Regions from separate parts of the Micromonospora sp. NPDC049366 genome, predicted to be linked through region 3. Evidence: riboswitches for the same ligand, from Rfam matches in the RefSeq annotation. Region 3 holds a riboswitch; each other region holds the start of a gene.

Region 1 (10,065 bases), on a different contig from region 3:
TCGGTGGCCCTGCCGGCGTGCTCCTTCACCTTGCCCGCCGCGTCCTCGGTCGCGTTGCTGATCTTGTCGTCCATGCCCATGACGTCCTCCACTCCGAAGCGTCGTTACGCCGCTCCAATACCCCACCCCCCACCGCATCAACCGCACCCCGAACCGCCCCGCCGACCAACCGGCGCGATCTTGCACCTTCGGCCCCCAACTCGGACGAGATGTCCGATATGCCGGGGCGCACGGTGCAAGATCGCGGGGCGGGCAGCGGGGCGTGGGGCACCGCCGGGCAGGGGTCAGGAGATTGGGCGGAAGCGGCGGAGACGGAGGCTGTTGGCCACCACGAAGACCGAGGACAGGGCCATCGTGGCACCGGCGATCATCGGGTTGAGCAGCCCGGCGGCGGCCAGCGGCAGGGCCGCCACGTTGTAGCCGAAGGCCCAGACCAGATTGCCCCGGATGGTGCCGAGCGTGCGCCGGGCGAGTCGGATGGCGTCGACGGCGGCGGTCAGGTCGTCCCGGACGAGCGTCAGGTCGGACGCCTCGATCGCCACGTCGGTGCCGGTGCCCATGGCCAACCCCAGGTCGGCCCGGGCGAGCGCGGCCGCGTCGTTGACCCCGTCGCCGACCATGGCGACCGTCCGCCCCTCGGCCTGGAGCCGCGCCACCACGTCGACCTTGTCGGCCGGCAGCACCTCGGCGATCACCTCGGTGATGCCGACCTCGGCGGCCACCGCCCGGGCGACCGTGGCGTTGTCGCCGGTCAGCAGCACCGGCCGCAGCCCGAGGTCGCGCAGCCGGGCCACGGCGGCCCGACTGGTGGGCTTGACCACGTCGGCGACCGCGAGGACGCCCCGGGCCTGCCCGCCCCAGCCGGCGAGCACCGCCGTCCGGCCGGCGGCCTCCGCGTCGGTCGCCGCCCGTTCCACTTCCGGGGGTACGACGAGTCCCCGCTCGCGCAGCAGCCGGAGCCGGCCGACGAGCACCTCGCGCCCCTCCACGACGCCGCTCACACCGAGCCCCTCGACGTTGGCGAAGCCGGTGACGGGCGGCAGGGCGCCGGCCTCGGCGGCGCCGGTGGCCACCGCGCGGGCGATCGGGTGTTCGGACGCGGCCTCCAGCGCTCCGGCCACCCGCAGCAGCTCTTCGGCGTCGGTGCCCGCGTCGGGCAGCACGTCCACCAGCGTCATCCGGCCGGTCGTGACGGTGCCGGTCTTGTCGAGCACGACGGTGTCGACGCGACGGGTGTTCTCCAGCGCCTCCGGCCCCTTGATCAGCACGCCGAGTTGGGCGCCCCGGCCGGTGCCGACCAGCAGGGCGGTCGGCGTGGCCAGCCCGAGCGCGCAGGGGCAGGCGATGATCAGCACGGCGACGGCGGCGGTGAACGCGGCGGTCGGGCCGGCGCCGGCCCCGAGCCACCAGCCGAGGGTACCGACGGCCAGCGCGATCACGATCGGGACGAAGACGCCGGAGATCCGGTCGGCGAGCCGTTGCACGGCCGCTTTGCCGCTCTGCGCCTCCTCCACCAGCCGAGCCATCCGGGCCAGCTGGGTGTCGGCGCCGACCCGGGTCGCGGTGACCACGAGGCGGCCGCCCGCGTTGACCGTCGCGCCGACCACGGTGTCGCCGGGCCGGACCTCGACCGGGACGGATTCCCCGGTGAGCATGCTCGCGTCGACCGCCGAGGTGCCCTCATCGATCACGCCGTCGGTCGCGATCTTCTCGCCGGGCCGCACCACGAACCGGTCCCCGACGGCCAGTTGGTCCGCCGGGATGCGGGTCTCGACCCCGGCGCGGAGCACCGCGACGTCGCGGGCGCCGAGTTCGAGCAGAGCCCGCAGCGCCGCGCCGGCGGTGCGCTTCGAGCGGGCCTCGAAGTAGCGGCCGGCGAGGATGAACACGGTCACCCCGGCCGCGGCTTCCAGGTAGATGTTGCCGGCGCCGTCGGAGCGGGTGATGTCGAACCGGAACGGGTGCGTCATCCCGGGCATCCCGGCGTCGCCGAGGAAGAGCGCCCAGAGCGACCAGCCGAACGCGGCGATGGTGCCGACCGAGACGAGGGTATCCATGGTCGCCGCGCCGTGCCGCAGGTTGATCAGCGCGGCCCGGTGGAACGGCAGGCCGCCCCAGACGACGACCGGGGCGGCCAGGGCCAGCGACAGCCACTGCCAGTAGTCGAACTGCCACGCCGGCACCATGGCCAGCAGGATCACCGGCACGCTCAGCGCCACGGACACCCACAGCCGCGTACGCAGCCCGCGCAGCTCGTCCACCGGCGCGGCCGGGGCGGGTGCGCCGGCCGGGCCGGGCGGGGGCGGCAACTCGGCCGTGTAGCCGGTCTTCTGCACGGTGGCGATCAGGTCGTCGGGCGTGACGTCGTCGGCGTACCGGACGGTGGCCTTCTCGGTCGCGTAGTTGACCGTGGCCGTCACGCCCTCCATCCGGTTCAACTTCTTCTCGATGCGGGCGGCGCAGGAGGCGCAGGTCATCCCGGAGATGGCGAGCTCGATCTGGTTCGGCGCGGTCGGCAGCGGCGTGCTGCTGGTGGTGGTCATCGAGGGTCCCGTCAGTCGTGCCCGTGGCCCGGCTCGCCGTGCTCGGCGGCGCCGGTCGGGGCGGGTGCGTTCGGGGTCGGCGCGGGGCTGCCCGTCGGGGCGGTGGCGGCGTCGGCCAGCACGGTGAACTCCGCCGTGCGCACCACGCCACCGTGCTTGAAGTCGAGGTAGAGCCGGTAGGCGCCGGCGGACGGCACCTCGGCGCGGAACGTCACCGCGGGGCCGGGCGGCGTCCGCCCGTCGCCGGGCGCGCCGTCCGGGTGCACGTGCAGGTACGCGAGGTCGCCCTGGCGCAGGGCCACCAGGTGGCCGTACGCGCCGAGGTAGGGCTCCAGGTCGGTGACCGGCGCGCCGTCGCGGCTGACAGTCAGCGTGAGCTGGGCGGTGCGGCCGGGCTGCGGGCTGCCCGCCAGGGTGACGGTGTAGCCGTCGACCGTGGTGCTGGTGGCGGGCGGTGGCAGCGGCCGGTCGGTGAGCGCACCGGGCACGGTGACGTCGACACCGAGCGTCAGCGGCTCGCCGCCGGTGGGGGTGAAGTCGGCGAAGGCCCGCCACACGCCGGGCCCGCCGAACGGGGCGGCCACCCGCCAGGTGCCGTCCGGATCCTGCTCGGGGTGCACGTGTCGGAAGCCGGAGAGGTCCCGGCGCGCCACGATGAGGTGCATGCGCCTGTCGTGTGCCACGTCGTACGCGGTGACAGGGCCGCCGTCGGGGCCGGCGATCCGGAAGGCGAACTCGCCGGATGGGGCGGTCACCGGCACGAGCGTGTAGCCCCGGTCGGAGACGAGCAGGCCACCGGGGAGGCGCCCGGAGGCGCCCGCCTCGGTGCCGTGCCCGGTGTCACCGTGCCCGGCCATGGTGTCGTCGTGGCGGGATTCGGCGGCGGGGGTGACGGGGCCGGCCACCTGACCGACCCCGTAGGCCGCGCCGAACACCGCCGCGAGCCCGAGCGCGAACCCGCTCAGCTTCATCGCGGTGTTCATCCTGGCGGCTCCGATCCCGATCAGGCGTCGACGAGTTCGTAGCCGGCCTCGTCGACGGCCGCCCGCACGGACGCGACGTCCAGCGGGGTCTCGCTGTCGACGGTGACCTGCCCGCTCGACAGCTCGACCCGCACGTCCCGGACGCCCGGGATCGCGCCGACCTCGGCGCTGACCGCGCTCACGCAGTGTCCGCAGGTCATGCCCTGCACCTGGTATGTCGTGGTGACCATCCGACCGCTCCTTCCGCCGCCTCGAACAATACCCCCCAGGGGTAATACGAGGACGGACTCCCGCCCCCGAGGCTTACCTGTACCGGGTGGGGGTATCCGGCACGATAGGACCGTACCATACCCCCGGGGGGTAGGCTATCCTTGTCCGCATGACCGCACCCACGCCCATCCGCGGATACACCGCCAGCAAGGATCAGCTGCTCGCGCGGCTCCGCCGCGTGGAGGGACAGGTCCGCGGCGTCGAGAAGATGGTCGACGAGGACCGCTACTGCATCGACGTGCTCACCCAGATCTCCGCGATCCAGGCCGCCCTGGACAAGGTCGCGCTCGGCCTGCTCGACGGACACGCCCGGCACTGTATGCACGAGGGCGCCGCCGAGGGCCGCGCCGACGAGATGGCCACCGAGATGATGGCCGCCGTCGGCCGCCTCATGAAGCGCGGCTGACCTCAGCGGCCGGCTCCAGGCGCACCCGCCGCAGCAGCTGCGCGTTCAGCGCGACCACGATGGTCGACGCGGACATCAGCACCGCCGCGACCGGAGGGCTCAGGGTCACACCCACCGGGGCGAGCACCCCGGCCGCCAGCGGCAGCGCGACCACGTTGTAACCCGCGGCCCAGCCGAGGTTCTGAAGCATCTTCCGGTACGACGCCCGGGAGAGCCGCACCACCGCGGCGACCCCCCGCGGGTCCGACGAGGCGAGCACCACCCCGGCCGACTCGATCGCCACGTCCGTGCCGGCGCCGATGGCGATGCCCACGTCGGCCCGGGCCAGCGCCGGGGCGTCGTTCACACCGTCGCCGACCATCGCCACCGTCAGCCCGCGCCGACGCAGCGCGGTGACCCGCCCGTCCTTCTCCTCCGGCAGCACCTCGGCGAAGACCTCGTCGCCGGGGCGGAAGCCGAGGTCGGCGGCGACCGCGTCGGCCACGGCCCGGGAGTCGCCGGTGATCATCGCGATCGTACGCACGCCCTGGTCACGCAGCTCGGCGATCGCCTGGCGCGCCTCCGGGCGCACCTCGTCGCTCAACGCGAGCGCGCCCAGCACGGTCGCCGGTAGCCGGACCAGGTACAGCACTCCGGCGCCCCGGGCGCTCCACCGGTCGACCGCCGGGGTCAGCTCGTCGGGAGGACGCGCCGCCAACTCGCGCAGCAGAGCGGGACCACCCACCGCGTACTCCGTACCGTCGACGGTCGCCTGCACGCCGCGGCCCGGCAGCGACCGGAAACCGCTCGCCCGCGCGGCGCCGCCCGGCCCCGCCGCCGCCACGACGGCCCGGGCCAGCGGGTGTTCGCTGTCGGACTCCACACCGGCGGTCAGCCGCAGCAGCTCGTCCCGGTCGACGCCGGACGCCGGGGCCAGCTCGGTGACCACGTGCCCGCCCCGGGTCAACGTCCCGGTCTTGTCGAACAGGACGGCGTCGACGGTCCGCATCCGCTCAAGCGCCAGCCGGTCCTTCACCAGGATCCCGGAGCGCCCGGCGAGCGCCGTGCTCAGCGCGATCACCAGGGGGATGGCCAGCCCGAGTGCGTGCGGGCAGGCGATGACCAGGACCGTCACGGCACGGACCACCGCCTCGTCGACCCGGCCGAGCAGCGTCCAGACCAGCACCGTGGCCACGGCGGTGCCCGTGGCCACGTAGAAGAGCGCGGCCGCGAACCGGTCGGCGAGCAGCTGGGCGCGCCCGCTGGACCGTTGCGCCTCGGCGACCATCCGCTGGATGCCGGCGAGCGTCGTGCCCGAACCCACCGCCTCGACCCGGACCCGGAGCGCGGAGTCGGTGGCCACGGTGCCGGCGACGACCCGGTCCCCGGCCGACCGGGGCACCGGACGGGACTCCCCGGTGATCATCGATTCGTCGAGCTCGGCCGCGCCGTCGGTCACCCGGCCGTCGGCGGGCACCCGGCCGCCCGGGCGGACCAGCACCACGTCCCCGATCCGCAGTTCGGCAACCGGGACCGGCTCCGGCCGACCATCCCCGCCGACCCGCTCGGCCCGGTCGGGCAGGAGCGCGGCGAGCGCCGCCAACGCCCCCCGGGCCTGCCCGATCGCCCGCATCTCCTGCCAGTGACCGAGGAGCATGATGGTGACCAGCGCGGCCAACTCCCACCAGAAGTCCAGGTCGAAGGCGCCGATGCCGGTGGCCAGCGATGCCACGTACGCGACGGTGATCGCCATCGTGACCAGCAGCATCATGCCGGGCGTGCGGTCGCGCAGCTCGCGGAGCGCGCCGGCCAGGAACGGCCAGCCACCCCACCAGAACACCACCGACCCGAGCACCGGACCGACCCAGGACCGGCCGGGGAACGCCAGCTCGTAGCCGAACCAGGCCATCACCATGTGGCTGGTGACCACGACCGGCACGGTGAGCACCAGGCAGAGCCAGAACCGCCGCCGGAACATCTCCGGGTCGTGCCCGGCGTGCCGGTCGTGCCCGCGATGCCCGCCGCCGTGCCCGGGTTCGCCGCCGTCCTCCCCGCCGTGCCCGCGACCGCCACCGCGCCCCTCGTGGCCGGAGCGGCCCGAGTGGTCGGGGTGGCCGAGCGGTGGGTCGGGGTCGTGCGGGTGCATGGACATGACTCCACCATGCCCGCCGGCGGTGCCCGGGGGGTGCCGTCCCGCCGACGCGACCCTCCGACACCGAGCGCAGGACAGGCATCGGCGCGCGAGCCTGGTTAGCATTCCGAACGATGGCTCTCCCGACTCGGCACCGCCCGGCCCGGCCCTACCGCCGGTTGCCGTCCGCCCCCGGCGGCCGGCCGGGCAACCCGGTCACGGTCCGCGATCACTCCGCCATCACAGGTCACCGCCCCGCGCCGGCCCGGACGATCGTCCGGCGCCGCTGAACCGATCGCCCCGCCGGTACGTACCCCGCCCCGGATTCGTTGGGAGACTCGCATTGGGTGCCGACCACAGCCGTCCCGCACCGTCCACCCCGCCGCGGGTGCGACGGATCCTCGTCGCGACGGTGGTCCCGCTCGTCCTCGCCACGGTGGTCGCCGCACTGCTGCTCTGGCCGTGGAACGCGCCGGAGCCGGCGGACGGCTCCGACGTGCCGAGGTACCACGGCACGGTCACCCGGGTCGTCTCGGAGCCGTGTCCGCCCGCCCCGCCCACCCCGGAGGGCACACCGGGGACGGGCTCACCCGGCGTGTGCGGCACGGTCGGGGTGAAGGTGGAGGACGGCCCGGCGGCGGGTCGACAGGTGGAGGCCCCGATCCCGGACGGCCCGGGCGCGCCGACCGTGGCGGTCGGCGACGAGATCATCCTGGTCGAGCTGACCGACCCGGCCGACCCGTCGGCGAGCAGCTGGAACATCGCCGAGCACCAGCGCGGCAAGCCGCTGCTGTGGCTGGCCGTCGTCTTCGCCGCCGCGATCGTCGCCTTCGGGCGGTGGCGGGGCGTGGCCGCGCTCGCCGGCCTGGCCGCGAGCTTCGCCATCCTGCTCGGCTTCGTGCTCCCCGGCATCAGCGCCGGCAGCCCGCCCCTGCTGGTCGCGGTGGTCGGCGCCGCGCTGATCATGTTCGTGGTGCTGTACCTGACGCACGGGGTCACGGCCCAGACCTCGGTGGCGGTGCTCGGCACGCTGGGCAGCTTGGTGCTGACCGGAGTGCTCGGCACCATCGCCACCGCGGCCACCCACCTGACCGGCTTCGGCAGCGAGGACGCCACCACCCTGTCAATGTTCCAGGCCGACGTCGACCTGCACGGCCTCCTGCTCGCCGGCATCATCATCGGCTCACTGGGCGTGCTCGACGACGTCACCGTCACCCAGGCGGCCACGGTCACCGAGTTGGCGCACGCCAACCCGGGGCTGTCCCGGCTCCAGCTGTACCGCGCGGCGACCCGGGTCGGCCGCGCGCACATCGCGTCGACGGTGAACACGATCGTGCTGGCGTACGCCGGCGCCTCGCTGCCGCTGCTGCTCCTGCTGACCGCCGACTCACGCGGGGCGGCCCAGATCCTCACCAGCGAGTTCCTGGCCCAGGAGATCGTACGCAGCGCGGTCGCCACGCTCGGCCTGATCGCCGCCGTCCCGCTGACCACCGCACTGGCGGCCCTGGTGACCACGGCCGGTCGTCACGGCGCGGCGGACCGTGACGCGGGCCCGCCCGCACCGACGCCACCACCTCCGGCCGCCCGGCCGGCACCGGACCGGGCCGAGGCGCTGGAGGCACTGAGCGCCGGCCGGCACGGCCGGACGCTCGACCCGGACCCACCCCTCGCCGCCCGCCCGGGGCGGCCCGAACCGGACAGGAGAACGGACAGCGCATGGTGACACTCCGCAGCGTGACGGCGCGGGTGGGGCGAGCTGACGACCCGGTCACTGATCACACAGCGCAATGCCGAAATGACGCTTTTAGTCGGCATCCGGACGTAGATCCCCCGGAGGACTCTCGGGTAACCTCGCTGCCGGTCACCGATGAAGGCGCGCAGCGGCGCGTGCGGTGCCACCGCCCAATCGCCACCCGGCGAACCGGGAACCCAGGTACCCGGGGTGAATCCGCGCGAGCGGTAGGGGCCACTTCCGCCCCGAACCCGTCAGCTAACCCGGTCGGCGGTCGACGGAAGGGAACACTGTGACGGCACCCCTACGCCGCTGGTTGACGCCTGTGGCGGCCGTGTTGGCCGCGTTGGCCGTGCTCGCCGGGCCCCTCCCGGCATCGGCCGCGCCGAACCCCTCCACCCCCTCGGGGCACGAGGAGGACGCCGAGCCCAAGCTCCTCACCGACGTGATCGAGCAGACCAACCGGAACTACACGGCGGCCAAGGCGAAGCTGGAGAAGTCCAAGACGCGCCAGGCGGAGCTGGCCCTCGAGGTGAAGCGCGCCCAGGACGAGCTGGACGCGCTGGCCCCGCAGGTCAGCGAGATCGCCGCTCAGTCCTACCGGACCGGGCGCATCGGCGCGATGGCCATGCTCCTGGAGAGCAACAGCCCCGACTCCTTCGTGCAGCGGGCCACCGGGCTGGACGAGCTCAACCTGGTCAACTCCCAGAAGTTGGCCGAGGTCAACGCGGTGAAGAGGCGCGCTGAGCTGGCCAAGCTCGCCATCGACGCGGAGGTCGGCGAGCAGCAGAAGCAGACCGCCATCATGGCCAAGCAGAAGCGCGACGCGGACAAGGCGCTGGCCCTGGTCGGCGGGAAGGGCTTCACCGGTGGCCTGGTCTCGGCCACCTCACCCGTCGCCCGGGTCGCCCCCGGCCGGGACGCGGACGGTGACTGGAAGCCCGAGTCCTGCAGCGAGAACGACCCGACGACCTCGGGGTGCATCACCCCGCGCACGCTCCACGCGTACAAGGAGGTCAAGCGAGCCGGCTTCAACCGGTTCGTCGGCTGCTACCGCTCCGGTGGGCCGTGGGAGCACCCGAAGGGCCGGGCCTGTGACTGGTCGTTGCAGAAGAGCGGCTTCGCGCCGTGGCACAACGACGACACCCGCATGTACGGCAACAACCTCGCCGCGTTCCTGATTCGCAACGCCGACCGACTCGGCATCTACTACGTGATCTGGAACAGGCAGATCTGGTTCCCGGCGACCGGCTGGAAGTCGTACAGCGGACCGTCGAACCACACCGACCACGTACACATGTCGCTGCTGTAGCGACGACAGGTGGCATGCGAAGGGGCCGCTCCGCGCGTCGCGGGGCGGCCCCTTCGTCGTACGTCCAGGAGGGCCGGGTCAGGCGGCGGCGCGTGCCGTGCCGGCCGGCACGGAGGCGACCTCGCGTACCTCGCCGGCCGCCAGCCGGTAGGACATGCCGACCACCGCGCACCGCCCGGCGGCCACCTCGGCGGCGAGCACCGGCGAGTTGCCGAGCAGGGCCTCGACGGTCTGCGCGATGTGGATGTCGACGATGCCGTTGATGTCGTCCACCCCGGCGGCCGCGGCCCGGCGCAGGCTGGGCACGACGGCGTCGACCACGGCTGCCAGGTGCCCCGGCGGCGTCGAGTCGGTGGCGACCGAGTCCCGGGCGGCCTGCACCGCTCCGCAGGAGTCGTGCCCGAGCACCACCACCAGCGGCGCGCCCAGCACGGTGACCGCGTATTCGACGCTGCCCAGCACCTCGGGCCCCGTCGTGTGGCCGGCGGTGCGGACCACGAAGAGGTCCCCGAGCCCCCGGTCGAAGATGATCTCGGCGGCGAGCCGGGAGTCGGCGCACCCGACGATCACCGCGAACGGGTGCTGCTCGGAAGCGACGGCGGCCCGGCGGCCGGCGTCCTGATTCGGATGGTGCGGGACACCGGTGACGAACCGCTGGTTGCCCGCCCGCAGCTCGGCCAACGCCTGCTCCGGATCGAGCACCGACGCC
Region 2 (10,065 bases), on a different contig from region 3:
CCGCTGCCCGAGCCGATCCCCGTCGGGCCGCTGACCCTCTTCTGACCGAAGGGCCCGATGGCGTACGTCTCGTCGGCGCGACGCCGCTGGTCGGGCGTCCCCGGCCGGCGCTACCGTGGCCCGGCCCCGTCTGCCCGGCGGGGCCGTCACCGCCCCCGGTCGGGCGACGGTGGCGGTGCCGACGGAAGGCAGGGTCGCCCGTGACGTCCGGGTCGTTCACTCAGGACGGCGTCGCCGTCGAGGGCGCTGCGCCCGCCCCGGAGCCCGTCGACGGGACGGACGTCCTGGTCACCGTGCGCGGGGGCACACTGCGCGGCGAGCGCGCGGACGGGCTGACCATCCTGCGGGGCGTGCGCTACGCGACCGCGGACCGCTTCGCCCCGCCGGTGCCCGAGCGACCCTGGTCCGGCGTACGCGACGCGCGCCGGCACGGCGGCGTCAGCCCGCAGCCGCCCACCCGCTCGACGGCGACGGGCGGCCGGTCCGAGGTGGGGGTCGAGTCGGAGGACTGCCTCAACCTGACCATCGTCACCCCGGCGGCCGACGCCCGACACCGACCGGTGGTGGTCTGGCTGCACGGTGGGTCGTACCGCTCCGGCGCCGGCTCCTGGGACCGGTACCGCACCGACCGGCTCGCCCGTGAGGGCGACGTGGTCGTGGTGAGCGTGACCTACCGGCTCGGCGCGCTCGGCTACCTGTACGCCCCGGGCGTCTCCCCCGGCAACCTCGGGCTGCGCGATCAGATCGAGGCGCTGCGCTGGGTCCGCGACAACGCCGCCCATCTCGGCGGCGACCCGGAGAACGTGACCGTGATCGGGCAGTCGTCCGGCGCCCACTCGCTCGCCTGCCTGCTGGGCGTGGCGCAGGCCCGGTCGCTGTTCCGCCGGGCCGTGCTGCAGAGCCCCCCGCTCGGCCTGGGGCTCGGCGACCCGACCACGGCCGGTCGGGTGGCCCAGCGGTTCCTCGCGCGGCTCGACCGGGACCCGCACGACGCGTCGCCGGCCGAGATCGTCACCGCCCAGCGGGCCGCCGAAAAGGACCTCGCCGCGCGACTCGGGTTCGGGCTGGTCCCGGCGTACGGGCCGGTCGCCGGCGTGGACCCGCTGCCCGACCTGCGCGGCTGGCAGGAGGCGACCCGCTCCGGCGCGGACGGGCTGGAGGTGGTGCTGGGCACCACCCGCCGGGAGATCGCGTACTTCCTGGCGGACGGGCCGCTGTCACGGCGCGTACCGCTGCTCGGGCGGGCCGTCGAGGAGGGGCTGATCGGAGCGGCGACGCGCCGCGTGTTCCGCCGCCCCACCCTGCGCTTCGCCCAGCGGTTGGCGGCGGCCGGGGCGCGGGTGTTCGCCTACCGGATCGACGAGTCGGGCTCCACCTCGGCGCACCGGGCCTGCCACTGCAGCGACCTGCCGATGCTCTTCGGTGACGAGGCGGCCTGGGATGGCGCGCCGATGCTCGCGGGGCGGACCTGGGCGGAGGTGACCGATCGCGGTGCGCCGCTGCGTGCGGCCTGGCTGGCCTTCGTGGCCGACGGCGCGCAGGCGCTGGCCGGCCGGGGCTGGGCGCCGTACGCGGGCCGCGGCGGCCACGTCCACTCCTTCGGATAGCCGCGACACGACGGTGGCCCCGGCCCGTTGGCGAACCAGCGGGCCGGGGCCACCGTCAGCGGTCGGTCAGAGGCTGAGCCGCTGACCCGGGAAGATCAGGCCCGGGTCGGCGCCCACGACCTTGCGGTTGCGCTCGTAGAGCGCCTCCCAGCCGCCGGCCACGCGGTGCGCGGCGGCGATCTCGGACAGCGTGTCGCCGGGCTTCACCACGTACGCCCCACCGGTGGCCGGGGTGGTGGTACGCCGGTCGCCGGTCGACCGCTCCGACCGGGTCTTCGACGTGGCGGTCGACTTCGACGTGGACTTCGACGTCGTGCTCTTCGGCTTCGTGGTGGAGCCGGCCTTCCTGCCGCAGGTCGGCCAGGCGCCGATGCCCTGACCGTCGAGGACCTTCTCGGCGACCGCGATCTGCTCGCCACGGGTGGCCAGGTCGGCGCGGGCGGCGTACCGGGTGCCGCCGTAGCCCTTCCAGGTGCTCTGCGAGAACTGGAGCCCGCCGTAGTAGCCGTTGCCGGTGTTGATGTGCCAGTTGCCGCCGGACTCGCACTGGGCGATGGCGTCCCAGTTGACCGCCGCCTGTGCGGGGGCCGCGGCGCCGAAGAGGGCGACGGCGCCGGTGACCGCCCCGGCGGCCAGGGTGCCGACGGCGACCCGGCGGGTGGTCACGGCTCGGTGTCGTGCGTGATACGCAGATGCCATGGTGATACGTCCTCCACGCCGGCGAGGTGAGCTGTCGGGTTCGGGCTGAGGTGCCCGGCCGCGTGTGGCGGCTTCACCCCGAGGCGCCCCGAGCGTCCTGCGCTGGGCACCGAGGAACGGTGGGTCCCCCGCTCCCGCCTGGCTGACGAATGCCGACGACCGGCGGCGGGATTTGGCGTTACCGGTCTCGGTGTCCGCGTTCGCGAACTCGATCGACGTTAGGCACGGTCGGCGTCGATCGCCCAGTTCGTGTGAACCTCTTCACCGGTCCACGCGGGACGGTCGCGCCTGCGGTTGCGGATTCCCGGCGATCCGCTATGGGGAGCGCGACGCGGTGGCGCACGTCACCCCGGCGGCCCGGATCCGTTGCCGCAGCCCTGTGGCAGGCTGGCCCCGTGGCGCAATCTCCGCTGACCGGCGTGCTGGTGGTCGTGGGTGTCCTCACGCTCGCCACCGCGTTCGGTTGGTGGCGGCGCCGACGCGACGGCCGGCTGCGCGTCGTCGCGGCGGCGACCCACCCCGCGCACCCGGCGGACGAGACCGCCGCCGTGCTCGCCGCGCTCGGCGTACGCCCCGGAGGCGTCACCCTGGTCCAGTTCTCCTCCGCGGTCTGCGCGCCCTGCCGCGCGACCCGACGGATCCTCGACGACGTCGAGCGCCACGTCGACGGCGTACGCCTGCTGGAGGTCGACGTCGAACACCACCTCGACGCCGTTCGGGCGCTCGACGTGTGGCGTACGCCCACGGTGCTGGTGGTGGACGCCGACGGGCGGGTCGTCCGACGCGCGTCCGGCGTGCCCGTCCGGGACGAGCTGGTCGCCACGGTCCGGCCGCTGCTCGCCGGGGCGCCGCGGTGAGGGGCGTGTGGCTGACCCGCCGCCGGATCGTGGACCACGGCCGGACGGCGACGAGTCTGTGTCGCGCGGTCCGTTCCGCCTGACGACCCGCCCGCCGCCTCTCCCCTCTCCCCGGTCACCCCCGCCTTCCGCGGGTCCCGCCGAAACGGACGTCCGCCATGCTGCTCGACCCTCGCGCGCCGCGCTTCGCCGCCGCCGTCACCACCGTCGTCCTCGCCGTCGCCCTGATCACGGCGTCCGCCCCGCTGCTGCTGGCCCAGGCGGCCGTCTTCGCGGTGACCGCCGCCAGACCCCGCCTCGGCCCGTACGGCCAGCTCTACCGCGCGCTCGTGGCGCCGCGCCTCGCTCCGCCGACCGAGCTGGAGCCGGTCGCGCCGGTGCGGTTCGCGCAGCTCGTCGGGCTGGCCTGCACCGTGGTGGCGGCGATCGGCCTGCTCGCCGGCGTGCCGGCGCTCGGTCTGACCGCGACCGGCGTCGCGCTGGCGGCCGCGTTCCTCAACGCCGCGTTCGACCTCTGCCTCGGCTGCGAGGCCTACCTGGCGCTGCGGCGGTTGACCGGCCGACCGATCTCGGCCCGGGTGCCCGCCCCGTCCTCCTGGCCGTCCCGCCCCTGATCCTCCGCCGTCGGCGGCGTCGCCCGTGCTGGGGCCTGGGCCAACGGGCACTCGCCCCGGCCGATGGCAACGCGCCGGAGCTGTCCTGTCACGTGCCGTGACCACACGTCCCCGTGCCGGCCATGGTTTGGTGACGCCTGCGACACGTCGACGAACGGCGTGCGGGTTGGCCGCCGGCCTCGGCGAGAATCCGGGTACGGGCAAGACAGCCCAGGGCCGCCGCGCCACCGATGTTTACCGGGGGGTCGCACGGGTGAAGGTACGGCGGCACCGTATCCGAGGGGGAATCCACCATGTCCGAAACAGGCCACGTCGACGGCAGCACCGACCGTCCCGACGGGGTGACCGATCCGCTGCTGTGGAAGCTCGCCCTGGGGGTGGCCGACGCGCACGAGCCCGACGGCGAGGGCGGGTGCCGCAACCTGCTGTGCGCCGGCGAGGCGTGGCCCTGCACGCCGTGGAACAACGCCCAGCTGGCGCTGCGGCAGGCGCAGGTCACCGAGCCGGTGCGGCCGACGTCCGCCGGCTGGTCGGCCAGCGTGGTGCCGGCGGCCCGGCGAGGCATGCCGACCCGCGACGTGGAGAACACCGCCTCCGCGGCGTGAGGCCGCACCGGGGCGGGCCACGGATCGCGCGGCGACGTCGGAGCTGAACGGCGACCGCGCGTACGGGTCACGCCCCGGTCGGCTCGGCGGCTCGGCGGCTCGGCGGCTCGGCGGCTCGGCGGGCGAATATGACGTGCGGGCCGCGGCCGCGCCCTCTAGCGTTCCGGCCGTGACCCTCGACATCATGTCCCTGGCGGACCGCCCCGACCTCCGGCCGCTGCTCGACGAGGACTTCGAGGGGGCCTGGCCGCCGTTCATGCTCTGGGACCCGATGGGTTCGGTCTACTACAGCGTCGCGCACGACCTGTACCCGGAGTTCGTCTTCGCGGCCGTCGACTCCGACGAGCCCGGGCGCGCGGTGGCTCGCGCGTACGCGGCCCCGTTCCGGTGGGCCGAGGGCGAGCTGCCCGACGGCGGCTGGGACCGGGTGATCCAGCGGGCGACCATCGACCGGCTCACCGGGGCCGCCCCGACCATCGTGTCGGCGTTGGAGATCTGCGTCCGCCCGCACCGGCGCGGCACCGGGCTGTCCGCGCTGATGCTCGACGCGATGCGTCAGGCGGTCGCGAAGCAGGGCTACGACACCCTCGTCGCCCCGGTGCGCCCCAGCGGCAAGCACCTCCAGCCGGACCTGCCGATGACCGAGTACGCCGCCCAGGTCCGCCCCGACGGCCTGCCGGTCGACCCCTGGCTGCGGGTGCACGTCCGCGCGGGCGGGCGCATCGAACGCGTCGCTCCCCGGTCCATGGTCGTCACCGGCACCCTCGCCGACTGGCGCGGCTGGACGGGTCTGCCGTTCGACACCAGCGGCCCGGTGCACGTGCCCGGCGCCCTGGTGCCGGTGCAGGTCGACGTCGTTCACGACCACGCCGTCTACGTCGAGCCCAACGTGTGGGTCCGGCACCGGCTCTGACCGGACCGGCCGCCGCCGAACCCTGAGGCCGTCCGGCCGGGAGCCTGTCCGGCTCCAGACCGGCACCGAGCCCATCCGGCTGTGCGGCCGGCTGGGCTGTGCGGCCGGTCGTCTTGCCGGCGAAGCGCGCCCGGGCCGGCATGTTCCCGGGAACAATGGAGGACCGGGGATGAGAGCCGCGCACGAGAGACCCGGGGGCCGAGCGTGCTCGCAACCAGCCTGGCGTGGCTACGCCGCCGCGACCCCGGACACGTCGCGCTGCGGCGTGCCGTCCGGCTGACCCTCGTCGCGTCCACCGTCTTCTACGCCGGCCGGTACGCCCTGCACAGCGTCAACCTCGCCACGTACGGACTCTTCGGCGCGGTCGCCGCCGGGGCGTTCGCCCAGCTACCCGGATCGGCGCGGGAGCGGGCCGGCAGCCTGCTCGCGGCGATGCCGGTGGCCTGGGCGCTGGTCGCCACCGGCACCGCGCTGGCCGGGAACACCTGGGCGGCGGCCGGCGGGATGCTCGTCATCGGCTTCGCCGTGGCCTTCGCCGGGGTGGGTGGACCCCGTCTGGTCGGCCTGGCCACCGCGCTCCAACTCTTCTACATCCTGGCGTCGTTCCCGCCGTACCAGCCGGACACGCTGGTGGAGCGGCTGGGCGGGGTGACCCTCGGCATCGGCCTGATCGCCCTCACCGAGGTGCTGCTCTGGCCCGACCCCACGCCGGTGTCCTACCCGCGTCGCCTCGCCGAAGCGGCCGGGCTGCTCGCCACGTACCTGGACGCGACGGCGGCGACGGTGACGGAACCGGCGGCCGCCCAGCGCGACCGGAGCCGGCTGCGCGCCGCCGCCGGCGAGGCGGTCGACCAGCTGCGCCTCGCCCGGCTGCCCGCCCCGCAGCGGCCGACCGCGGCCGGGATCCGGGACCGGGCGCTGCGGGTGTGCGGGGCGGCGCTGCGGGAAGCCCTCGCCGAGGCCGACCAACTGGCGGCAGGGACGCCCCCACGGTCGGCGCCAGCAGCCGAGGCGGGCGCGCTGCTGCGTTGCTGCGCCGACACGGCACGCGCCGCCGCCCGGGGCCTGCGCACCACTGCGCCACCGGTCGACCTCGCCGCGCTCGACGCGGCCGTGCGGCGGGCCGAGTCGGCGTACCCCGACAGACCGGCCGTCGACGGTCTCGACGTGCCCCGGCTGTGCCGGGACGTGACCGCGTTGACCGTCGCCGACCAGGTCCGCATCGTCGCCGTCGCCGCCCGGCTGGCCGTCGGCGCGCCGGTGCGGGGAGCGGCCGACGCCGGGGCGTACCGGGAGTTGTTCGTCGACGCGGGCCGGTCACCGTGGGTGCGCTACGGGCGGCAGTTCCGCGCGTACCTGTCGCCCTGGTCGGCGCCGGCGCAGTCGGCGCTGCGGGTGGCGGTGGCGTTGGCCGCGGCGCGGGTGGTCGCCGGAAGCCTGGACCTCATGCACGGCTTCTGGGTGCTTCTCGCGACCCTGACCATCCTGCGGACCTCGGCCGTGGACACCCGCACGGCCCTGCGGCCGGCCGTGCTCGGCACGGCCCTGGGCGCCGCCGCCAGCGGTCTGCTACTGCTCCTGGTCCGTGACCCGGTCATCTACGTGGTGGCGCTGCCGGTCACCATGGTGCTGGCGTTCACCGTCGGCCGGCTGTGGAGCCAGCTCTGGGCGCAGGTGATGTTCACCCTGCTGCTCACCTTCGTCTTCGCCCAGTTGGCGCCCGCCGATTGGCGCCTCGCCGAGGCCCGCCTGGAGAACGTCCTGATCGGCGGTGCGATCGGCATCCTCGCCGGGGTGCTCATGTGGCCGCATGGCGCGAGCGGCGACCTGCGCCGCAACGCCGCCCGCTACCTGGCGGCGAGCGGCGACGCGGTCGTCGCGACGGTCGAGGCGGTCCTCGGCGGCGGGCGACCCGACTCGGCGTTGATCCGGGCGCGGGCGGCGATGAACCTCACCACCGCCTCGTACCACCAGTTCCAGTCGGAACGCCATGACCTCCGGACCCGGCACGTGGACTGGGAGGCCGCGATGGCCGCCGGCCAGCACGCGGTGTACGGCGCGGAGGCGCTGCTGCGCCGCAACCCGCCCGGCTCACTGGCCGGGTGGGCGCGGGTGGACGCCGCGCTGCGGGACGCGGCCGGGGCCGTCCGCTCGTCGTACGTCCTGGGGTCGGAGCAGGTCGCGCGCGGGAGGTCGCCGCACGTGGAGGTCACCCGCGGCGGCTGCGTGGACCAGATCGACCGCCTCAGGCCGCTGGTCGACGGGGAGACCGGGCCACCGGTGCGCCACCTCGTGGAGGTCGACCTGTGGCTGACCGGCCTGACCCGCCGGCTCGCCCGGATCCGGCCGCCGCACGACGCCGGCCCGACGCCCGCCGACCCGCGCCCGGAAGGGGACGTCTAATACTCGAAGCGGGACGGGTCGCCGGCGCCCCGGCGCAGCACCTCCGGCTCGTCCTGCGACAGGTCGACCACGGTGGTCGGCTCCTTGCCGCACTCGCCGGCGTCGACCACCGCGTCGACCAGGTGGTCGAGGCGTTCCTTGATCTCCCATCCCTGGGTCATCGGCTCGTCGTCGCCGGGCAGGATCAGCGTGCTCGACACCAGCGGCTCCCCCAGCTCGGCCAGGAGCGCCTGGGTGACCGCGTGGTCCGGCACACGCACGCCGACGGTGCGCTTGCGCGGGTGCAGCATCCGGCGCGGCACCTCCCGGGTGGCCGGCAGGATGAAGGTGTAGCTGCCCGGGGTGGACGCCTTGACCAGCCGGAACACCGCGTTGCTGACCTTGACGAACTGGCCGAGCTGGGCGAAGTCCCGGCAGACGAGGGTGAAGTGGTGGCGCTCGTCGAGGCGGCGGATCTCGCGGATCCGGTCCAGGCCCTCCTGGTTGCCGAGTTGGCAGCCGAGCGCGTAGCAGGAGTCCGTGGGGTAGGCGACCAGTCCGCCGGAGCGGATCAGGTCGACGACCTGTCCGACGGCCCGGGGCTGCGGGTTGTCCGGGTGCACGTCGTAGTACCTCGCCATGCGCCGAGCCTAGTGCGGCCGACCCGGCGGCGTACCGGCCCGGGTCGCGGGCCGGTACGCCGAACGGGTGTCAGGCCGGGTAGCGCGGGATGGTCGGCGTGTCGTTGACGTCCGGGCCGAAGAAGGTGAAGACCACCAGGTCGGTGTCGCCGGTGTTCTCGATCGTGTGCGGCGCGGTCGCCACGTCGTGGCTGATCAGCAGCTCGTCCCGGTCGGCGTCGCCGCCCTGGACGTCGTGGCCGCAGTACCGGCCGCTGCCGGACCATACAAGCAGCGAGTAGACGCCGTTCTCGACCGCGGTGTGCCGGCCGCCCGGCGGGACGACGAGCTTCTTCCCGCTGTACTTCGCGGTGTTGTAGAAGATCCACGACTCCTGGCCGCCGCCCGACCCGTCGATCGGCTGGGGCGTCAGGTGGTTGTTCTCGTAGAAGAACGGGTCGCCGTTGAGCTCCCACTCCACGAAGTTGAGCGGGAACCGCTCGCCGTGCTCGCCGCGGTCCTCGGCGCGTACGTCGTGGAAGAGCAACTCCTTGTCGATGATCCGGCCGGCGTTGAGGGCCTGGAACATCGCGAAGACGTCCGAGTCCTCCTGCAGCTCCAGGGTCAGCGCCGTGCCCGGTCCGTGCAGCACGCCCGACGGCACCTGGAAGCCCTCGTCCGGCACCTGCAGCTCGGCACGCGAGTGCCGCAGGATCAGGTTGCTGTTCCAGTCGACGAGGTACGGCAGCAGCACGTCGTACTTGCCCTCCCGCACGATCCACGGGTGCACCCCGAAGAACGTCTCCGGGTGGGCGCCCATGTCGACGCCGGCCGGGAAGTAGTAGGCCTCGTCCTTCGAGCGGCGACCGACCAGCTCGGCGAAGCGCTGGGGCGGGTGGATGTGGAACGGGATCCGGTCGCCGTAGTCGAGCAGCTTCGCCAGCCGTCCGAGGCCCGCGGGGTGGGCCGACGCGTACGCCGCACCCATGATCGCTCCCGGGTCGGCGGCGACCGCGTCCCGCAGGGTCATCCGGGGCCGCCCGGTGGAGTCGACGATGTGGCTGAGCCCCTCGTCGGCCGGGCCGATCCGGTTGTCCGCCTTGGTCGTCGAGCCGAGCCACCGCTCGCAGATGTAACCCCGCTCGCCGAGGTCGTACGCGTCCTCGGGCAGGCCGAACCGCCGGCCCGGCGGCACCAGGTCCCGGGCGACGAAGGCCGGCGCGAGGCGCAGCACGCCGCCGCCGTCGTTCAGCAACTCCTCGACCAGCTGCCGGGGCGATCCGTCGGTCATCCCCGCACCTCGCTCGGGAAGGCGCCCGGGGCGACCCGGAACCGCGACACAGTGACGACCATGGGCAGCGTGACGACGGCCGAGCCCGGAGCCCGGTTCCGCGACGTCCGAATCTTGATCACGCATCATGCTAGGCCGAGCCGATGGCGGCGTTCGCCCGAACCGTCGATCACTGTGTCGTCCCCCACGCGGTGCCGCTCAGGGCCGGGGAACGGGCAGTTCCGGTTCCCGTCCGCGCGCCCGCCGCAGGTCCGCCAGGGCGACGCCGAGCAGAACGGCGGTCGCCACCGCGCCGGCGGCCAACGGCGGTACCCGCCACAGCACCGGCACCAGCGCGCCGAGCAGCACGAACCCGGCCGTCCGTGACCGGGAGACCCGGCTGTACATCTGGAACTCCAGGCCCGCCCGTCCGGCCAGGAAGAGCCCCGGGCCACCCAGGATGGCGAGCAGCCACATCGGTTCGGGCGCCGCGAGCGG
Region 3 (10,065 bases):
GTGGAGCCGGCGCCGCTCTCCCCCACCGCCTGAACCGACCACCACCTGAACCGGCCGCCGGTCTGAACCGACCGCCGGCCGGCGACGCGCCGCTCTCCCCGGCGGTCCGGGGCGAGCGGCGCTGCCGTGCTCAGCGGTACGCGTCGGCGAGCGCCAGCACCGCCTGCGGGTCCTCGACGTGGGCGTTGTGCCCGAGCCCGGGCAGCGTGACCACCGGCGCGCCCAGCTCGGCGAGCTGCGCGTCGGTGACCATCGGGTCGTGCTCGCCGCGGGCCAGCAGCACCGGCACGTCGGTGGCGGCGAGCAGCGCCGGCAGGGCCGGGTCGCCCACCGCGAACGCGCCCGGGTCCATGGCCAGCCGCCACCGCCCGCCCTCAGCGCGCAGGCCCGCGTCCACCACCGCGTGGTCGGGGTCGACCAGCCCGGTCAGGCCGGAGACCCGCAGGTAGCGCGGGCCGCCTCCTCGCGGGTGGCGAACCAGGTGACCGGCCGTTCGGCCAGCTCGGCCGCCTTCGCCAGCTCGGCGGGTGACCACACCGCCTTGATCCCGAGGCCGATGACCGCGGCCACCGGCAGACCGCCGGCCCGCGCCGCCAGGGCCAGCCCGACCACCCCGCCCAGGGAGTGGCCCAGCACCACGAGTCGCTCGCCGGAACCGAGGCCCGCCGCCGCACGCCCGCCGGAGCCGAGACCCGCCGCGACCCGCTCGGCCAGACCGGCGAACGAGTATGCCGGCAGCGGCGGAGAGGCGCCGTGCCCGGCGAGATCCGGAGCGAGCCAGCGGCCCGGCCAGCGTTCTTCGAGCAGCGGGGCCCACGGCAGCCAGACGTCACCGCTCGCGCCCATGCCGTGCAGCAGCAGGAGGACCGACCGCCCACCGGAGTCATCGACCATGGGCGCAGTCTGCCACGGTGGACGACCGTCGCACGATCGGTCGGCCGGCGGACGATCGGCGGGGCAACACAGCGACGACGGTCACTGTAGAGTTCGGCGCTGGGCGGCGGCCGGAAGCCGTCCGGCGCCACCTCACCTCGATGCTGGTGGACGACAACGGCGCGAAGGGCACGGCCGGGGTGGCGCCGCCGGACATCCTGATCGTGCAGCAGGTGCGCGGCACCGGCCAGGCCGAGGCGTACGCCGACCAGCTGTCGGCCGAGTTCGGCTACCCGGCCGACACCTACGGCGCGACCGTGGCGTTCGTGGGGATCGACGCCAACCGCACCGGCATCCCGTCGTCCACGTTGGGCGGCTTCGGGATGACCGGCTACGGGGCGAAGGCGACGAGCGGATCCAGCAAGATCGAATATCTGTTCATCAGGGGCACGGTGCGGCCGTCCGCCATCGACCACACGGTGACCGGCACGAAGTCCAACCACCTGGCGCTGTACGGCTTCGTCACCTACTCACGAACCGGGCGGCCGGCAAAGGCCACGGGCGCCGGTCCCCTCGAAGGAGGGGGCCGGCGCCCGGGTGTCGGATCGGGTCAGGCGGAGTAGCCGCGGGTGGCCATCCAGTTCGCCAGGTCGATCGTGCTGATCCAGTACGAGGGCACCGCCGGGTTCGCCGAGTCGGCGATCTTCACGGTGCGGCCCTCGTCCCGGTAGCCGACCACGGCGATGTAGTGACCACCGGAGAAGGAGTGCCAGCCGCCGTCGGTGTCCACCGCGTCGCCGACGATGTTGGCGACCACGCCACGGCCGTCGGTGATGGCCTTGACCACGTCGGCCTGGAGCTGGTCCATCTGGGCCGGGCTCGGGGCGCCGTCGAACATCCGGGTCCGGTACGGGCTGCCCTTGACCACCGCGTTCAGCACCCGGGTCGTGTCCTGGGCGGAGTTGGTGCCCATCTCGGTGGTGCCGAGCTGCGCGGCCAGGTCGTCCTGGTTCCGTTCGATGCCGCTGGCGCTGAGGGCGTTGCGGGTCGCCGCCGGGCCGCAGTAGTAGTACGTCGTCTGCGCCTGGTAGTCGTAGTCGAGCACCTTGCTCTTCGGGGGCTTCGGCGGTGTCGGCTTGCGGGTCAGGTCGGGGTTCGCGGCCTTCGGGGCGGCCGGGGACGCGCTCGACGCCGAGGGAGCGCTGGTCTCGGGCGCGGCGGTGGTGGGCTCCGCGGTCCGGTCCTGGCTGCGCGAGGCGACGGTCGCGTCGCTGCGCAGCTCGGCCACCGCGGCGGAGGCCGGCTGGCCGCTGGGCGCGTCATCGATGCCGCTGGCCAGCACGCCGGCGGTGGACGCCAGCACGAGGGCCGCGGCGGCGCCGGTGATCTGGTATGGGCGCTGCGTCGCCAGTCGACGGAGCTGACGCTTCAGGGTGTGCTTCACGTGTTCCTCCACGGGCTCGGGGGAGAGCGGCCCTACCACGCCCACGCCGGTGGGCGGGCAGGCGTCACCGCGCGGACGTCGTCCGCGACTGGTGGACCGCTCAGGGGATCGCCCGGTAGGCCGGGCGGGAGACGCGGGTGCCGGGTCAGCTCGCCACGACGGGACGGGCGAGGGCGGGTACCGCGGTGCCGTGGAGGTGCGGGGAGGAACGAGGGGTGGGCTGGTGCTGCACGAGGATGGAGCTCCTTCCGACGCCGCCTACCGGGTTAGCTGACGGATTCGGGCGGGAAGATCGCCCTACCGCGGGCCGTGGCTCGCGGATTCACCCCGGACGTGCGTGTGGGTCCCCGGCTCGGAACTGCCGATTAGGCGGGTCGGCGCGGCGTCGCCTCTTGCGATCGGTTACCGCACCGGACGGGCCGACACTACTAAGCGGTACTCACCCTGCCAACCCTGCCTGACCTGCGTAAACACTGATCATGGAAATTTTTTCCAGGCGTACGGACACTGGCGTGACTCAATGGGACGCGGGGCGTGGGAGGCGCCGTCGGGCGACAACGGGACAGCCGGCCGGAAAGGCGCTCCACAACGCCCGGAAATCGTTCCCGATCATTCCCGCTGACCGTTTCCGGCCGACTGTGACCGGGCTCACGGAACAACCCCGGTGTCACCCGACCCGGGCGGGCCGCCAGCGGCGCGCCGGCACCGGACGGGTCGCCGCGGCGACCGTGGCCGGCCGGGCCGCCGGCGCCCGCAGCGGCCGGAGCCGGGCCGCGGCGGCGTACGCCTCGGCGGCGAGCGTCCGGGCGGCCTCGGCGGCCAGCTCGGCGTCCCGCCATCCGGCCCGCTCCCGCTCCTCGGCCAGCCGGTAGTCGGCGTGTCGACTGTCTCGCACCACCCGCGCCAGCCGCACCTCCTGCTCGACCGGGTGCAGCCGGGGATCCCACCCGTTGCGGTGCCCGAACACCTCGCCGAGCTGACGCAGGGTCAACTCGCCGCGCCAGTGCGCCGCCGTGGCCGCGCGGTGCAGGTGCCGCTCCCGGGCCGCGTACTCGGCCGGCGTCCGGGGCGTCCGCGGCGGGGGCAGCGCACCCGTGCCCGCGAACCGACGCGCGGCCGTCTCCGCCTCGTCGTACGCGGCCCAGGCCCGTTCCAGGTCGCGGTGGGCGGCCAGCCACTCCGCCCGCCGCCGGCGGGCCGTCTGCGCCGCGCCGGCCGCGGCGACGGCCACCTCCTCGGCGTACCGGCGCAGGTCGGCGGCCTCGGCCTCGGCCAGCTCACGGGCCGTCGGGGTGGCGGGAGCGGCGGCGTCACCGTCGGCGCGGTCCCGCTCCGGGCGGGCGACCAGCACGGTGAGCACGGTCAGGGCCAGCACCAGCAGGACCGACCAGATGGCGACGGCGAGCGGGACCTGGACGAGGAACTGGTAGAGGACGGTCTTCTCCATGTCGGCACCTCGGGAGGAACGGCTGCGATGGGGGGCGCGCGGGGCGCCGGGGGCGGTGGCGCGGGCCACGGGTGACCGGGGCGGCGCCCCGGGGCGGGGCCGGCGGGGACGCGGGGTGGCGGGATCGGCGGGATCGACGCCCGCCGTCGGGCTCAGGCCCCGGGCGGGGCGCGGGGCGCCGAGGGGGCCGGGCCGGTGCTCGTCGGCCTGCGGGGCTCGGCGGCCGGGATGCCGGCCGTCGCCATTGACGGGGGCCGGACGCCGGTGCGGTCGACGGCGGCCGGGTGCGGGGCGGCGCCGGCCGCGACCGGGGTGGCTCCGTCGTCGGCGGTGACCCTGGTGCGGACGGTGACGGCCCTGGCGACGGTGTCGGCCCCGGTGAGCGCGGCGACCCCGGTGAGAGTGGCGACCCCGGTGACGGTGGTGCCGCCGACGCCGCGGGGCCGGGTGTCGGCGGCGCGGTGCGCGGCCGGGTCGACCGGGGCGTGGCTTCCCTGCCCGTCGGCGACGGCCGGCGCGGCCGGGAACGCGGTGCCGGACGCCGCCAGGGCGCCGGACGGCGAGCCGGCGCCGACGGTCAGCGCGCCGACGACCGCGAGGCTGGCCAACAGACGGCCGGCCCATCGCGCCACCCACCACAGGGGACAGGTGAACGCGACGGGAAGCATCCGACAACGCTACCGCCGGCAACGCCCGGTCGCACTCGATGCCGGGCGTGTCGGCGCGCCGCGCCGGGCGGTGTGACCAGGGTGGACGGCGTCAGCGGGAATCCACGTACGCCGGCTGGTCGTCGCTGTGGTCGACGGCGCGCCGGGGCCGCGGGACGCGGGGCGCGGCGGGCGCCTCCGGCCCGGTGGCCGCCGGCTCGGACCGGCCCGATGGAGCGACGGTCACCGGCGCGGCGGGGTTCCCGGGGCGGGCGGCGGTCGCGCGGGCCCGGCGTGGTCCGAGCAGCCGCATCATGGGCGTCTCGACCCAGCGGTGCACGAGCCCGGCCAGCACCAGGTTGAGCAGCAGGAACCCGAACACCGCGGTGAGCCCCCACCAGCCGGGCAGGCCGGTGCCCCAGTCGCCGGTCAGCCGCAGCACGGTCATCATCACCAGGACGTGCACCAGGTAGAAGGCGAACGACACCTCGCCGAGCCACACCATCGGACGGGACCGCCACGGAGAGCGCAGCCCGCGCACGTCGGCGTCCGCCGCCGCGGTGATGACCAGGAGGTACGCCGCCGACAGCAGCGCCGCCCACAGCTCGGCGCGGATCCACTCGGCGGCGACCACCCAGGTCACCACGAAGACCGCGCTGGCGACGGGGAGCTTCGGCCCCCGCCACCGGCCGCGCCGCATCAGCTCGGCGGCGGCCACCCCCATCCAGAACTCCAGCGACCGGATCGGCGGAAAGACCTGCGTGAACCACCACCGGCTCTCCTCCGGCACCAGCAGCTGCGCCGGCCAGAGGGCCAGGATCAGCAGCGGCACCGCGACCACGACGGCCCACAGCGCCCAGGGGCGAGCCCGGCGGATCAGCGGCAGTGCCAGCGGCAGACAGAGATAGAAGAAGAACTCGCAGGACAGCGACCAGCTCACCGTGTTGATGCTGTAGAAGTGGCCGGGCCGGGGATCCCACGCCTGGAGCAGGAAGAGGTTCTCGATCGCGATGTCGAGCCGGACCGGGTCGGCGAACCAGAACGCGGCGAGCAGCGCGAGCGCCCACAGCAGCACGTGGTTCGGCCAGATCTTGGCGACGCGTCGCCGCCAGAACCGCAGCGGAGTGTCGCTCGCGCGGGCGGACCACACCAGGACGAACCCGCTGAGGATGAAGAAGAACTGCACCCCGCTCAGGCCCAGGGTGAACAGCCAGTTCACCACGGCCTGGTGGTCAGGCTCGATGACGATCCGCATGGTGGCGGCGTGGAAGCCGAAGACCAGCAGGGCGGCGATCCAGCGCAGCCCGGTCAGCGAGGGCAGGCGGTTGGCGGCGGGCGCCGGTGGGGCGTCCGGCGTGACGGTGGGCGCGCTCGTCATGCCGGGCTCCCCGGAGTCACCGTTCGCCACACCAGATCTCCTCCCCGGGGGGTCACGCACCGCGCGGTGCCGAGCGCGGCCCGGACACGACCGCATCGGGGCAATCTACCCGCCAGGCCACGGACCGGCACCAGGGCGGTCCGACCGGCGGTATCGGCGCGAATGGCGGAACGGAACCGGCCGGTCGCTCAGGGTGTGGAAGGCGGAAGCGCCCGCCGTTAACCCGACGCTCCTGGGGAGTTCAGGGACTCCACCATCGCCGGACACGTCAGGTTCCAGGGCCGGCCACCCCGGGAGTCGAAGGTGGCGGCGTGGTCAACGAGCCGTCCCCGCCGCCGCTGCTCAGCATCGTCGTGCCCGTGTACGGCGTCGAGGCGTACCTCTATCAGTGCCTCGAGTCGATCCGGGCGGACATCCCGGCGGGTGAGGCCGACGCGGTCGAGATCATCGCGGTGGACGACGCCTCCCCGGACCGGTGCGGGGAGATGCTGCGGTCGTACGCCAATGGCCGGGCCGGGATCCGGACGGTCCACCTGACCACGAACGTGGGCCTCGGGCTGGCCCGCAACGCCGGCCTCGACGAGGCGACCGGGCGCTACGTCTGGTTCGTCGACAGCGACGACTGGCTCCCGCCGGGCACCATCGCCACCGTGCTGGACCGGCTGCGTCAGCACGAACCGGACGTCCTGATGCTGGACCACCTCCGCGTCCACGAGGACGGACGGCGTGAGGTGGACGCGAGCAGTCATCTGCTGCGCGACACCCCCGGGGTGGTCCGCCTCGCCGACGCGCCGCACCTGCTGCGGGTGCAGCACACCGCCTGGAACAAGGTGGTACGCCGGGCGTTCATGGACGAGTTGGAGCTGCGCTTCTTCCCCGGCTGGTACGAGGACATCCCGTTCAGCCACCCACTGCTGATCGGCGCGGAGAAGATCTCGGTGCTGGACCAGGTCTGCTACCTCTACCGGCAGGGCCGGAAGGGCGCCATCACCTCCACCCGCAGCGGCCGGCACTTCGACGCCTTCGACCAGTACGAGCGGCTGATGGAGTGGGTGCGGCGCCGGCATCCGGACGAGGGGCTGCAGGCCGAGCTGTTCCAGCTGATGGTGAACCACTACCTGGTGGTGGTGGGCAACGACGACCGGCTCCACCCGCACCTGCGCCGCCCCTTCTTCGCGCGGGTGGCGGAGCACTACCGCCGCTACCTGCCCCCCGGCGGCTACCCGATGCCGGGCGGGGTGGCCGGTCTGAAGCACCGGCTGGTCGGGCGCAACGACTACCGGGCGTACGCGGCGCTGCGCCAGGCGCACCGGGTGGCCGGGCGGCTGCGGCACCCCGGTTCCGGCGGTGATTCGGCGAGCACGTCGGCCGACGACGGCGCGTCCGGCCGAGCGGCGGGCGACGACGCGGCGGTCCGGTCGCTCCGCGACGACGTGCTGGTGGGCCGCGGCGTCTCGTGACCGCACCCCGTGGCAGCATCCCCGCCGGGAGCCGGGTCGGCTCCCGGCGCCCTGGTTTTCCAGGTCGTCCCCGCGAACGGTGGACGACGACGGTAGGACCGCACCGTGGTGCGGAGGCAACTGAGCAGAGGTCGGTATGACGGCGACACTGAAGATCGGACCGCACGCGGTCGGTGCCGGGGAGCGACCCTTCGTGGTCGCCGAGATGTCCGGCAACCACAACGGTGACCTGGACCGGGCGCTGGCCATCGTCGACGCGGTGGCGGCCAGCGGCGCGCACGCGCTGAAGCTCCAGACGTACCGGCCGGACACGATCACGATCGACGTCGACACCCCCGCCTTCCGCATCTCCAGCGGGCACGAGCTGTGGGGCGGGCAGAACCTCTACCGGCTCTACGAGAAGGCGCACACCCCGTACGAGTTCCACGCCCCGATCTTCGAGCGGGCGCGGCGGCACGGCCTGACCGTCTTCTCCTCCCCCTTCGACGCCACCGCGGTGGAGCTGCTGGAGTCGCTGGACGCGCCGGCGTACAAGATCGCCTCTTCGGAGCTGGTCGACCTGCCGCTGATCCGGCTGGTCGCGAGCACCGGCAAGCCCATGGTGATCTCGACCGGGATGGCCACCATGGCGGAGATCGACGCCGCGGTGCGGACCGCGCGCGAGGGCGGCGCCGGCGGGATCATCCTGCTCGCGTGCACGGCGTCCTACCCGGCGCCGCCGCAGGACAGCAACCTGCGCCGCATCCCGGTGCTCGCCGACGCGTTCGGCGTGCCGGTCGGGCTCTCCGACCACACCCCCGGCATCGGCGTGCCGGTCGCCTCGGTGGCGCTCGGCGCCTGCTTCATCGAGAAGCACGTGACGCTGGACCGCGCCGACGGGGGTGTCGACTCCGACTTCTCGCTCAATCCTGACGAGCTGGCCGCGTTGGTGGTCGAGTCCGAGCGGGCGTACGCGGCGCTCGGCGGCACCGCGATCGGCCCCACCCCGGCCGAGCGGGAGGGGCTGCGCTTCCGCCGATCGCTCTTCGTGGTCGAGGACGTCCGCGCCGGCGACCCGGTGACCGACCGCAACGTCCGGTCCATCCGCCCCGCCGGTGGGCTCCCGCCGGTGGAGATCGACCGGGTGCTGGGCCGCACCTTCACCACCGACGTCCCGCGGGGCACCCCGCTGAGCTGGGACCTGATCTGATCGGGCGCCCGGCCTCGTGCCGGGCCCCTCGTCCGACCATCCGCGGCCGCCGGTTCCTCCCTCCCCGTGTGGGAGGGACCGGTGGATCACGTTGCGGGCTGCTCCGGCGCGAAGGCGACGGTGACCACCAGGTCGGCCAGTCGCAGAGTCCGCCAGACCACGACGTTGTCCGGCGGCGTGCCCAGCCCGTACCGGCGCCACCAGGTGGCCACCGGCACGTCGGCGAGCTTGCAGAAGCACTCGGCGCGCGTCCAGCGGGCCCAGAAGTCGGCCGATCCGAAGCGCCGGGCCAGGGCCGCCGGCACCGGATTGTCGGCGCGCTCGGCGTCGATCACCACCCGCCAGCCGGGGGCGAGCGGGCCGTGCCAGCCGACGCAGCGGCCGTCGTCCAGGTGGCTGCGGGTGACCGCCGTGGCGAGGTCGGCCGGGCTGCCCACCCGCAGGTACCGCTCGGCCCCGGCCACCAGCGCCGGCACCGGCCGGGCCGCGACGACGAGCCCGGCCCCGGCGGACAGCCGGTGCCGGGCGCGCCCGTCCGCCTCAGACGGAGGCGGCACCGTCCACCACGATGACCTGGCCGTTGATGTTGGTCTGCTCGCACAGCAGCATCCGGACCACCGGCACGACCTCCTCCGGCTCGGTCAGGTGCCCGGTGGGCGTGCGGCGCACGATCTGGTCGAGCTGGGTCTGACCGAGCACCGCGGACATCTCCGAGGCGAAGAATCCGGGGGCCACCGCGTTGACCAGCATCCGGCCGCCCAGTTCGCGGGCGAGCGAGCGGGTCGCGGCGTCCATGCCGCCCTTGGTCGCGGAGTACGCCACCAGGCCCGGGAAGCCGCGCTGCGCGCAGATCGAGGTGATGTTGACGATCCGGCCGCGCAGCCCCTTGGCGAGCATCCGCCGGATCACCAGGCGGGTGAGCTGCAGCGGCGCGGTCAGGTTGGTCTCGATGATCCGGGCGATGTCACCGTTGGCGGTGTGCACGTGCAGCGAGTCCTGCCCGACGGCGGCGTTGTTGACGACGGCGTCGATGGGCCCGAGCCGCTCCTCCACCTCCCGGACGAAGGACTGCGCGGCGGCCAGGTCGGTGACGTCGACCGATCCGACGTGCACCCGGTCGGGGTGCTCGGCGGCGAGCTTCGCCAGCTCCGGCGTGACGGTCCGGGCGAAGGCGGCCACCCGCAGGCCCTGGTCGAGCAGGTCGGTGACGATCGCCAGCCCCAGCCCGCGCGAACCGCCGGAGACGAGGACCACGGAGCTGGGGGGTACGAGAGGGGTTTCGGCGCGGTCAGACATCGCTCTTCAGGGTCTCCTTGACGGGGATCTCGGTCAGGACGCGGATCCGGCGGGGCACCGCGTGCTCGGGCAGCCGGTCGGCGCACCAGCGGACCAGTTCGGCCTCGTCCGGCTGGTCGGCGGCGGGCTGGAGCACCACCTCGGCGACCACCATGCGGCCCAGCACCGGGGCCCGCCGGCCGGTCACCCGGGCCCAGGCCACGCCGGGGTGCGCGGTGAGGACACCGCGCACCAGGCCGGCGGAGACCTTGCTGCCACCGACGTTGATCTCGTCGGAGTCGAGCCGGCCGGTGATCAGCACCCGCTCGTCGACGACCTCGACGCGGTCGCC

The links. Region 3 has a riboswitch for cyclic di-AMP ahead of ACIBTV_RS13815 (C39 family peptidase). Riboswitches for the same ligand answer to the same signal wherever they lie in the genome.
Region 1: it holds a riboswitch for cyclic di-AMP, as region 3 does, so the genes downstream of both, ACIBTV_RS07490 (coiled-coil domain-containing protein) here and ACIBTV_RS13815 (C39 family peptidase) in region 3, are expected to answer to the same signal.
Region 2: it holds a riboswitch for cyclic di-AMP, as region 3 does, so the genes downstream of both, ACIBTV_RS12400 (transglycosylase family protein) here and ACIBTV_RS13815 (C39 family peptidase) in region 3, are expected to answer to the same signal.

The regions. Positions count from the first base shown of each region.
Region 1 covers NZ_JBITMV010000003.1:319,921-329,985, reverse strand. The annotation lists gene ACIBTV_RS07525 (CsbD family protein) at 1-80, opposite strand, end outside; gene ACIBTV_RS07520 (heavy metal translocating P-type ATPase) at 285-2,543, opposite strand; gene ACIBTV_RS07515 (hypothetical protein) at 2,555-3,526, opposite strand; gene ACIBTV_RS07510 (heavy-metal-associated domain-containing protein) at 3,547-3,756, opposite strand; gene ACIBTV_RS07505 (metal-sensitive transcriptional regulator) at 3,906-4,202, shown strand; gene ACIBTV_RS07500 (heavy metal translocating P-type ATPase) at 4,186-6,333, opposite strand; gene ACIBTV_RS07495 (YibE/F family protein) at 6,656-8,035, shown strand; cyclic di-AMP (ydaO/yuaA leader) riboswitch at 8,202-8,332, shown strand; gene ACIBTV_RS07490 (coiled-coil domain-containing protein) at 8,337-9,356, shown strand; gene ACIBTV_RS07485 (carbonic anhydrase) at 9,435-10,065, opposite strand, start outside.
Region 2 covers NZ_JBITMV010000007.1:82,384-92,448, forward strand. The annotation lists gene ACIBTV_RS12390 (DUF72 domain-containing protein) at 1-45, shown strand, start outside; gene ACIBTV_RS12395 (carboxylesterase family protein) at 201-1,607, shown strand; gene ACIBTV_RS12400 (transglycosylase family protein) at 1,674-2,306, opposite strand; cyclic di-AMP (ydaO/yuaA leader) riboswitch at 2,309-2,494, opposite strand; gene ACIBTV_RS12405 (TlpA family protein disulfide reductase) at 2,702-3,163, shown strand; gene ACIBTV_RS12410 (DUF4395 domain-containing protein) at 3,322-3,777, shown strand; gene ACIBTV_RS12415 (hypothetical protein) at 4,071-4,382, shown strand; gene ACIBTV_RS12420 (N-acetyltransferase) at 4,552-5,295, shown strand; gene ACIBTV_RS12425 (FUSC family protein) at 5,500-7,698, shown strand; gene ACIBTV_RS12430 (L-threonylcarbamoyladenylate synthase) at 7,695-8,318, opposite strand; gene ACIBTV_RS12435 (hypothetical protein) at 8,389-9,588, opposite strand; gene ACIBTV_RS12440 (low temperature requirement protein A) at 9,787-10,065, opposite strand, start outside.
Region 3 covers NZ_JBITMV010000008.1:127,479-137,543, forward strand. The annotation lists gene ACIBTV_RS13795 (CDP-glycerol glycerophosphotransferase family protein) at 1-33, shown strand, start outside; gene ACIBTV_RS13800 (alpha/beta fold hydrolase) at 131-397, opposite strand; gene ACIBTV_RS13805 (alpha/beta fold hydrolase) at 427-894, opposite strand; gene ACIBTV_RS13810 (hypothetical protein) at 912-1,496, shown strand; gene ACIBTV_RS13815 (C39 family peptidase) at 1,484-2,329, opposite strand; cyclic di-AMP (ydaO/yuaA leader) riboswitch at 2,558-2,699, opposite strand; gene ACIBTV_RS13820 (hypothetical protein) at 2,985-3,764, opposite strand; gene ACIBTV_RS13825 (hypothetical protein) at 3,917-4,432, opposite strand; gene ACIBTV_RS13830 (acyltransferase family protein) at 4,524-5,789, opposite strand; gene ACIBTV_RS13835 (glycosyltransferase family 2 protein) at 6,101-7,249, shown strand; gene pseI (pseudaminic acid synthase) at 7,386-8,438, shown strand; gene ACIBTV_RS13845 (hypothetical protein) at 8,525-8,995, opposite strand; gene ACIBTV_RS13850 (SDR family NAD(P)-dependent oxidoreductase) at 8,979-9,692, opposite strand; gene ACIBTV_RS13855 (AMP-binding protein) at 9,727-10,065, opposite strand, start outside.